One region of the Saccharopolyspora karakumensis genome, then DNA from elsewhere that is predicted to be linked to it. Evidence: riboswitches for the same ligand, from Rfam matches in the RefSeq annotation. Region 1 holds a riboswitch; each other region holds the start of a gene.
What was found. Region 1 has a riboswitch for S-adenosylmethionine ahead of E1202_RS26570 (aminotransferase class V-fold PLP-dependent enzyme). Riboswitches for the same ligand answer to the same signal wherever they lie in the genome.
Positions count from the first base shown of each region.

Region 1 (3,268 bases):
AAGACCCACGAGCTGGTCGGCGACGTGCAGTCCTCGATGGACTCGCTGGACCTGGCGACCGCGACCGCGAACGTGCGGGAGTTCCTGGAGGTGCTGACCAACTGGTACGTGCGCCGCTCCCGGGACCGGTTCTGGGCGGGCGACAAGGACGCGATCGACACGCTGCACACCGTGCTGGAGGTGACCTGCCGGGTGGTGGCCCCGCTGCTGCCGCTGACCGCCGAGGCGGTGTGGCGCGGGCTCACCGGTGGCCGCTCGGTGCACCTGACCGACTGGCCGCTGGTGGACGAGCTGCCCGCGGACGCCGCGCTGGTGTCGGCGATGGACCAGGTGCGGCAGGTGTGCTCCTCGGCGCTGGCGCTGCGCAAGTCCAACAAGCTGCGGGTCCGGCTGCCGCTGGCCTCGCTGGTGGTGGCCACGCCGCAGGCCGAGGCGCTGCGCCCGTTCGCCGACCTGATCAGCGACGAGGTCAACGTCAAGGGCCTGGAGCTGAGCACCGACGTGGCCGCGCACGGTCACTTCGAGATCGCGGTCAACGCGCGCGCGGCGGGTCCGCGGTTGGGCAAGGACGTGCAGACAGTGATCAAGGCCGTCAAGGCCGGTGATTGGCAGCACCGCGGGTCCACCGTGGTCGCCGCGGGCATCGAGCTGCAGGAGGGCGAGTTCACCGAGCGGCTGGTCTCGACCGACTCCGGTGCCGCGGCGGCGCTTCCGGGTGGTGACGGGCTGGTGGTGCTCGACACCGACGTCACGCCGGAGCTGGCGGCCGAGGGCCTGGCCCGCGACGTCGTCCGGGTGATCCAGAACGCCCGCAAGGACGCCGGTTTCGAGGTCTCGGACCGCATCACGGTCGTCGTGGAGGCCCCGACCGAGGTGGTCGAGGCGGTCGAGGCGCACCGCGAGTTCATCGCGGGCGAGACCCTCGCCGACGCGGTCGCCGCCGGCGACGCGGCCGACGCCGCCACCGGCACCGTCGGCGACGGCGTGGAGGTCAAGGTCGCGGTCTCCCGCGTCTGACCCCGCTTTCGCGCATCGAGGACCCGGGAGCGCGCTCCCGGGTCCTCGATGCGCGCGTCCTGCCCACGAAGTGAGAAGGCGTTGTCGCGGCGCGGGGTGAGGCGCTAGCCTTCGCCGCGAAGGTCATGAGTGCCAGCGTCAAGCCCCGGCTTGCTGGCCGGCAACCCTCCTACCGCGGTGGGGTGCCCCGGGTGAAGACCTGGCCGGTCGCGCGGTGCGGCTCGGCAAGCGCGGGCCCGCCGAGGGCCCTCGAGGCCCCGGGAGGGTCGCGATGTCTTCAGCCGTCATCGATGTTCCGAGCCAGTCCATCGCCGTTCCCGGCGTGGTCGGATCCGGACTGCGGGTTCCCCTGATCACCGGCGGAACCGCCAACTACGCCAACCTCGACCACGCCGCCAGCGCCCCCTGCCTGTCGGCCGTGCGCGACGCCGTGGACGAGCTGCTGCCGTACTACGCCAGCGTGCACCGGGGCGCCGGGTTCGCCTCGCAGGTGTCCACCCGGGTCTACGAGGGCGCGCGCCAGGTGCTGCTGGACTTCACCGGAGCCCGCCAGGGCGACGAGGTCGTGTTCACCCGCAACACCACCGACGCGCTGAACCTGCTGGCCTCGGCCGTTCCGCGCGGCACCTCGGTGGTCGTGTTCGACACCGCGCACCACGCCGCGCTGCTGCCCTGGCGCAACGTCCGCCGCATCCCCGCTCCCGAGACGCCCGCCGACGCGGTCGCGGCCCTGGACGCGGCGCTGGCCGAGTGCCCGGAGGGACCGCGGCTGGCCGTGCTGACCGGGGCCTGCAACGTCACCGGCGAGCTGTGGCCGGTCGCCGAGCTCGCCCGCGTCGCCCGTCGCAGGGGAGTCCGGACCGCGCTGGACGCCGCGCAGCTCGCGCCGCACCGCCCGATCCGCCTCGCCGAGCTCGACGTCGACTACGCCGCCCTGTCCGGCCACAAGCTCTACGCCCCCTTCGGCGCCGGGGCCCTGATCGGCCGCGCCGACTGGCTCAACGCCGCAGAGCCCCACCTCGCCGGAGGTGGCGCAACCCGCGTGGTCAACGAGCGCGCGGTCAGCTGGACCACCGGCCCCGAGAGGCACGAGGCCGGCTCGCCCAACACCGTCGGCGTGCACGCCCTGGCCACCGCCTGCCGCACCTTCGCCACCCGCTGGGAGGGCGTCGTCGGGCACGAGTCCTCGCTGCTCAGCCACCTGCGCACGGGCCTGGCGGAGATCCCCGGACTGCGCGAGCTGAGCTTGTTCGGCGCCGGGCACGACCGGGTCGGCGTCGTCAGCTTCACCATCGACGGGCAGGACCCGGGCCTGATCGCCGCCGCGCTGTCGGCCGAGCACGCCATCGGCGTCCGCGACGGCCTGTTCTGCGCTCACCTGGGAACCAAGAACCTGCTGGCCCGAGCGGGTGCGGACGCCGAGCGGGCGCTGCGCGTCAGCATCGGCCTGGGCACCGCGACCGAGCACGTCGACCGCCTGATCGCGGCGCTGAAGTCCCTGGTCAACGACGGTCCGTTGGCGAGCTACCGGCAGGTGGAGGGCCGCTGGGAGCCCGTTGACGACCAGCGCCCGCTGCCGCCGTTCCTGCCCTGAACGCCGGGGGATACGAATTTCGCGCGGAGTTCGAGTCGCGAAGTTCGCAGTCGAACTCCGCGTGAAATTCGACTGGGCCCGGGCGCGGCGGTCCTGGTGCGCCGGTGTTCACGCGGGTCGGGGACAATGGCGGCGTGAGCACCGAGCACCCACCTCCTGAGCAGGCGTCCTCCTCGTCGGAGTCCGCCGGGACCACCCCGCCCGCGGACGCACCGAAGGGCGCGTCCCGCAAGCTGCTGGCTCTGCTGTTCGGAGTGGCGGCGATCGGACTGGCCCTGGACGTGGTGACCAAGGTCGCCGTGGTCGCCAACCTGGAGGGCAACCCGCCGGTGAAGGTGCTCGGCGGCCTGTTCTACCTCGACGTGCTGCGCAATCCCGGTGCGGCGTTCTCGATGGCCACCGGCCTGACCTGGCTGCTCGCGCTGCTCGCCATCGCCGTGGTCGGCGTGATCGTGTGGCTGGCGCCGAAGCTGCGTTCGCCGGGCTGGGCCGTGGGACTGGGGCTGGTGCTCGGCGGTGCCTGCGGCAACCTCGGCGACCGGCTGTTCCGGGCGCCCGGCCCGCTGCAGGGGCACGTGGTGGACTTCCTGTCCTTCCTCGCGCCCGGCGGCCAGGTGTTCCCGGTGTTCAACGTCGCCGACAGCTGCATCACCTGCG
Region 1 is NZ_SMLA01000060.1:8,291-11,558, reverse strand. Features, by position in the region: gene ileS (isoleucine--tRNA ligase) at 1-1,017, shown strand, start outside; SAM riboswitch class IV at 1,139-1,254, shown strand; gene E1202_RS26570 (aminotransferase class V-fold PLP-dependent enzyme) at 1,289-2,611, shown strand; gene lspA (signal peptidase II) at 2,746-3,268, shown strand, end outside.

Region 2 (3,268 bases), on a different contig from region 1:
TCGCCGGAGTGGTGCTGCTCGGCCGGCGTGATCAGGTGCGCTGGTTGCGCAGCGAGACCAGGCGCAGGACCGTCTTCTCCAGGGCGTAGTCGGCGTCGGCGGCCATGCCCTTGACTCCCGCGTTGACCTCGGCGACGACCTGCAGCGCCGCCGCCAGGCTCGTCGGCGTCCAGCCGCGCGACTGCGACTGGGCCTTCTTGACCTTCCAGGCGGGCATGCCGAGATCGCCTGCCAGCCGGTAGGGATCGTTGCGCCCGCCCGCCGCCGCGACGCGGCCGATGGTGCGAACCGAGTCCGCGAGGGCGTCGGCGATGAGCACGTGCGGCACGCCGAGCTGGATCGCCCAGCGCAGCGCTTCGAGCGCGCCGGCCCGGTCCCCGACCACGGCCTTCTCCGCGACCGCGAACCCCGTGACCTCGGCGCGGCCCCGGTAGTAGCGGCCGACCGCGTCCGCGTCGATCTTGCCGCCCGTGTCGGCCACCAGCTGCGAGGCCGCAGCCGCCAGTTCCCGCAGGTCCGAGCCGACCGCCTCGATCAGAGCGCTGACCCCGCCGGAGTCGGACTTGCCGCCCGCGCGGCGGATCTCGTCGCGGACGAACGCCTCGCGATCGGCGGGCTTGGTGAGCTTCTTGCACTCGGTGACCCGGGCGCCGACCTTCTTCAGCGCGTTGGGCAGTTCCTTGGCGTGCTTGGCCCGCCCGCCACCGCTGTGCAGGACGATCAGGGTCACGCCCTCGGCCGGTTGCTTGGCGTGCAGCAGCAAGGCCTCGGCGATCTCCTTTCCGGCGTCCTGCGCCGATTCGATCGCCAGCACGCGAGCCTCCGCGAACAGCGAGGGACTCAGCATCTCGGCCAGCTCCGGAGGGGTGAGCTCACTCACCTTCACCCTGCTGAAATCGGCCTCCGGATCGGCCGCTCGGGCTGCCCCGACCGCAGCCCACATCGCGCGCTCCACCAGCAGCTCTTCGTCTCCGAGAACCAGGTGCAGCGGGTCCGCGACAACGGTCGGTGAGCTCATGAACGAATGGTCCCACGGGCCCGCGACAGTCTCGCCATCTGGATGCGCACTGGCCAGGAATGCATTCGTTCAACTAACGTTGCCCGCACAACCGAATAGCTCATCCAGAGGGGCAGAGGGAACGGCCCGTTGAAGCCCCGGCAACCGTTCGTCCGCTGCATCGTGCAAAAAACCGGCGCGAGGTCACGGACGCAAACAGGTGCCAATTCCGACCCGTCCGCGGGACAGATGAGGAGAGGACCTCGCGCGATGACTGCTGCTGCCCCCGCCAACACGACCGCCGGCAAGAAGTTCGATCTCGGCAACGCCGTCGAACTGGTGTCCAAGGAAGAGGGACACCGGCAGCCGCTGGCTCCCGAATTCGTCTCCCTCGAAGACTTCTCGCCGCTTGAGGTCGCCTACGACTTCGGCAAGATCCGCCGCGAGGAGATCGAGGCCGGTCCGCGGTCGATCTGGCGCTACAAGCAGTTCCTGCCGGTTCCGGGCAACGTCGACCAGATCCCGAACACCGAGCCCGGCTGCACCCGCTTGATCCAGGCGGACAACCTCGCCAAGGCCCTCGGCGTGAAGAAGATCTGGATCAAGGACGACACCGGCAACCCCACGCATTCCTTCAAGGACCGCGTCGTCGCCGTCGCACTGGCCGCCGCCCGCGAGTTCGGGTTCAAGGTGCTGGCCTGCCCGTCGACCGGCAACCTCGCCAACGCCGTGGCCGCCGCCGCTGCCCGCGCCGGCTGGGACTCGGTCGTGCTGGTCCCCAAGACCCTCGAACGCGCCAAGATCCTGATGAGCGCGGTCTACGACGGCTCGCTGCTGGCCGTCGACGGCAACTACGACGACGTCAACCGGCTCGCGACCGAGCTCGCCGGCGAGCACGAGGACTGGGCGTTCGTCAACGTCAACGTCCGGCCCTACTACTCCGAGGGCTCCAAGACCCTGGCCTTCGAGGTCGCCGAGCAGCTGGGCTGGCGCATCCCCGAGCAGATCGTGGTGCCGATCGCCTCCGGCTCGCAGCTGACCAAGGTCCACAAGGGCTTCAACGAGTTCGCCCAGGTCGGCCTGGTCGACGAGAGCCCCGTGAAGATCTTCGGCGCGCAGGCCTCCGGCTGCTCCCCGGTCTCCACCGCCTTCCGCAACGGCCACGACGTGGTGCAGCCGGTCAAGCCGGACACCATCGCCCGCTCGCTGGCCATCGGCGCCCCCGCCGACGGTCCGTACGTGCTCGACATCGTCCGCAAGACCGGCGGTGCCATCGAGGACGTCACCGACGACGAGGTCCGCGCCGGCATCCGCCTGCTGGCCCGCACCGAGGGCATCTTCGCCGAGACCGCCGGTGGCGTGACCGTGGCGACCGCCAAGAAGCTCATCGAGGCCGGCAAGATCGACCCGGACGCCGAGACGGTTCTGCTGATCACCGGTGACGGCCTCAAGACCCTGGACGCCGTCGAGGGCGAGCTCGGCCCGAAGGCCACCGTCGCCCCGACCACCGAGTCGGTGAACCAGGCTCTGGGCCTCTGATTCCGTTGTAGGCGAATCCTCCTCTCTCAAGGTGGGTGGCCGTCCCGAGAGGACGCCACCCACCTTTTTCGTCCACTTCGGATGCTCAGTTGTCGGTGACGCGCAGCGGGTCTCCGCGTGCGACGAACCGAGGCCCCCGCGGCCCGGGGAGGACCGCGATGTCCCCTTCCTGGTCGGTGCGCAGCACCCGGGTGCCAGCGCGGGCCAGCGTGTCGACCACGAACGGGTTCGGGTGCCCGTAGTCGTTGCCCGCGCCGACGCTGATCAGCGCGAGCCTCGGCCGCACAGCGCGCAGGAAGCGCGGTGTCGTGTAGCGGGATCCGTGGTGTGGAACCTTGAGCACGTCGGCTCGCAGATCCGCGCCGGACGACACCAGACGCCCCTGCCCCGGCAGCTCCACGTCACCGGTGAGCAGCACGCGTCCCGCCGGGGTGGTCGCGCGGATCACCAACGACGCATCGTTGGCGTCGTCGGCGGTCTGCGTGCGGGTCACGCCCGGGTCGGGGGCGAGGACGTCGAGCACGAGACCCGGCCACGCCAGCCGCTGCCCGGCCTGCAGGGTGACGGTCGGCGTGCGGTGCGCACGGGTGTCGCGCACCAGATCACCGAAGGCCCACCGCGGTTCGCGCAGCGGCCCGATCGCCACCGCGCCGACCGGGATCTCACCCAGCACCGTGCGCAGCCCGCTGGCGTGGTCGGCGTGCAGGTGCGTGAGCACCGCCATCGACACCC
Region 2 is NZ_SMLA01000003.1:88,897-92,164, reverse strand. Features, by position in the region: gene holA (DNA polymerase III subunit delta) at 32-1,018, opposite strand; SAM riboswitch class I at 1,116-1,253, shown strand; gene thrC (threonine synthase) at 1,268-2,536, shown strand; gene E1202_RS02915 (DNA internalization-related competence protein ComEC/Rec2) at 2,622-3,268, opposite strand, start outside.
Region 2: another riboswitch for S-adenosylmethionine. It lies ahead of thrC (threonine synthase); the one in region 1 lies ahead of E1202_RS26570 (aminotransferase class V-fold PLP-dependent enzyme).

Region 3 (3,268 bases), on a different contig from region 1:
CTCCCATGCGCGGCGGAGTGGCCGTCCTCGCCAGAGAGCCGCTGAGCACCCGCGGCGGTGCGAGTTGCCGGGTGGGGCGAAGAGAAAGCGGCTTCGCCGCTTCGACCTGGTGAGATTGGTCGACACCGGCGCGGGTAGGTTCATCTGCGTGGATGAGCAGGGGGCGGCGTTGCTGGGACCGGCCGACGTGCGTCGGCTGGCCGACGAGCTGGACATCAAACCGACCAAGAAGCTCGGTCAGAACTTCGTGCACGACCCGAACACGGTGCGGCGGATCGTCTCCGCGGCCGAGGTCGGCCCGGACGACGTCGTGCTGGAGGTCGGCCCGGGTCTGGGCTCGCTGACGCTCGCGCTGCTGCCGTCCGCGGGCGCCGTCACCGCCGTGGAGATCGATCCGGTGCTGGCGGAGCGGTTGCCGCGCACCGCGCGCGAGTTCGCGCCCCAGCTGGCCGACCGCCTGACCGTGCTGCCCGCCGACGCGCTGCGGGTCCAGGCCGCCGACTTCCCGAAGCCGCCGACGGCGCTGGTCGCCAACCTGCCCTACAACGTCGCGGTGCCCGTGGTGCTGCACCTGCTGGCTGAGCTGCCGAGCCTGCGCAAGGGGCTGGTCATGGTCCAGTCCGAGGTCGCCGACCGGATGGCCGCCGAACCCGGCAGCCGGGTCTACGGCGTGCCGAGCGCGAAGGCGGCCTGGTACGCGGACGTGCGCCGCGCGGGCCCGGTGCCGCGCAAGGTCTTCTGGCCGGTGCCGAACGTGGACTCCGGGCTGGTCTCCTTCCACCGCGTCGATCCGCCGTCGAGCGCCTCGCGGCAGGACGTCTTCCGCGTGGTGGACGCCGCCTTCGCGCAGCGCCGCAAGACGTTGCGCGGCGCGCTGTCCGGCTGGGCCGGCTCGGCGGCGCGGGCGGAGGAGTTGTTGCGCGCGGCCGGGATCGACCCGACGACGCGCGGAGAGCAGTTGCGCATCGCCGATTTCGCCCGGATCGCGGAGGCAGCGTCATCCGGGTCGAGCAGCTGAACCACTCGTCCGGCGGCTTGCGGCCACGCGCTGCTACGTCACCGAGGGTGACGAAAACGCCACGCTCCGCAGAAAAATTCCCGCTCCGCCCGGTATGTGATGTGGCAAACGATTTCGGTCAGTGACCGCTATCAGCTTGCGTCGCGCCCTGTCGATGGGGTCTACTATTCGGGAAATCCATCCCGAGCGGCTGAGAGACCTGGCTTGTTGACGCCGCAGCAACCACCCGTCGCGGGCAGGTGCTAACGCCAGGACCGATGGAGTAGCTGTGGATTCCAACGCGCGGTTAGCGAACCTGTCTGCCACCGGCAACGCCCGGTTCGAGGTACCCCACATCAGGGAACTGCTCACGCAGCGGCGGTTCATCGACCACGGAAGGCGCACGACCTGCGCCTGTCGTCGCGAGATGTGACCTGGCCCTTCCCCTCTTCCTTTTCCCTTAGAAGTTCCCCATGGCTGCTGCCCGAACGCGGGCGCGGCCATCGCGAGCTGATGTGGAGCAGATCGTGATCTCAGTTGAGAACCTGACCAAGTCGTTCCAGCACAACGGCAGCACCGTCCACGCCCTCGACGGCGTGTCGATGGAGGTCAACGCGGGTTCGGTGTGCGGCGTGGTCGGACCGAGCGGAGCGGGGAAGTCGACGCTGGCCCGGTGCATCGCGCTGCTGGAGAAGCCCGACGGCGGTGCCATCCGCGTCGACGGCACCGACCTGGTGTCGCTGGACGGCAAGGCGCTGCGCGCCGCTCGCAGGCAGATCGGCGTTGTGCCGCAAGGTGATTCGCTGCTGCGGCAGCGCACCGCCGCGGGCAACGTCGCGCTGCCGCTGGAGGCCGCCGGCATCGGCGGTCCGCAGCGGCGCAACCGCGTCGGCGAACTCCTCGACCTCGTCGGCCTGACCGACAAGGCGTCGGTCTACCCGGACCAGCTCTCCGGTGGTCAGCGCCAGCGCATCGCGGTCGCCCGCGCGCTGGCGGCCAAGCCCTCGGTGCTGCTGGCCGACGAGCCGACCTCCGCGCTGGACCCGTCCACCACCGACTCGGTGCTGACCGTGCTCGACCGCGCGCGTGCCGAGCTGGGCGTCACCGTCCTGGTGGTCACCCACGACATGGCGGTGGTGCGCAAGATCGCCGACGACGTCGCGGTGCTCGAAGACGGCCAGGTCGTCGAGCACGGCAAGGTCCTGGACCTCGTCGCCGAGCCCGGCAGCAAGGTCAGCGGCACCCTGCTGCCCGCAACCGACCAGGCGGAGTCGCTGCGCCCGACTTCGGGCCGCCACGACGTGGTCGCCGAGATCGTGCTGGTCGGCTTCGCCGCAGTGGGAGCGCTGCTCCCCGAGGCCTCCAACCGGTTCGCCGTCGACCTGGCGATCCTGGGCGGTGGCCTGACCCGCCTCGGTGACACCCCGGTCGCCAAGTTCAAGATCGGCCTGACCGGTGAGCGTTCCGAGGCGGCGCTGAAGTGGATGATCGAGCGGGACGCGCACGTCCGGCGCGCCCCGGTGAGCGTTGACGGAGTTGCTGCTGCGTGACTGATGTGACCCCCTGGTCGGAGGTCGGCGAACTACTGGGCGAGGCAACGCTCGAAACGCTTTACATGGTGTTGGTGGCGACCGTGCTGGCCGTGGTCGGCGGGTTGCCGCTGGGTGTGCTGCTGCACCTGACCTCTCCGGTCGGGCTGAACCCCAAACCGGTGCTGAACAAGGTGCTCGGCGTGATCGTGGACGTGGTGCGCTCGGTGCCCTTCGTGGTGCTGCTGGTGGTGCTGGCGTCGTTCACCCGGCTGCTGATCGGGACCTCGATCGGCAGCAGCGCGGTGATCGTGCCGCTGACCATCGGTGCGATCCCGTTCTTCGCGCGGCTGACGCAGAACGCGTTGCGCGAGGTCGGTTTCACCGTGGTGGAAGCCGCGATCACGACCGGTTCGAGCAGGCTGCGGATCGTGTGGACGGTGCTGCTCGGCGAGGCCCGAGCCGCGCTGGTCGGCGCCGTCGGCGTCACCGCGGTGGCGCTGATCGGCTACGCCGCGATGGCCGGCGCCATCGGCGGCGGCGGCCTGGGCACGACCGCGATCCAGGACGGCTACCAGGGCTACGACGACCGGATCCTCTACGGATCCGTCGTGGTGCTGGGGATGCTGGCCTTCGCGATGCAGCTGATCACCGATCGCACCGCCAAGCTCGTCGATCGCCGGCGCACCGCCGCCGGCTGAATCCCCGGGAACCGAAACCCCTCCCCCTCCTGCGTCCGTCC
Region 3 is NZ_SMLA01000004.1:68,451-71,718, reverse strand. Features, by position in the region: gene rsmA (16S rRNA (adenine(1518)-N(6)/adenine(1519)-N(6))-dimethyltransferase RsmA) at 149-1,018, shown strand; SAM riboswitch class I at 1,193-1,282, shown strand; gene E1202_RS04015 (methionine ABC transporter ATP-binding protein) at 1,525-2,547, shown strand; gene E1202_RS04010 (methionine ABC transporter permease) at 2,544-3,227, shown strand.
Region 3: another riboswitch for S-adenosylmethionine. It lies ahead of E1202_RS04015 (methionine ABC transporter ATP-binding protein); the one in region 1 lies ahead of E1202_RS26570 (aminotransferase class V-fold PLP-dependent enzyme).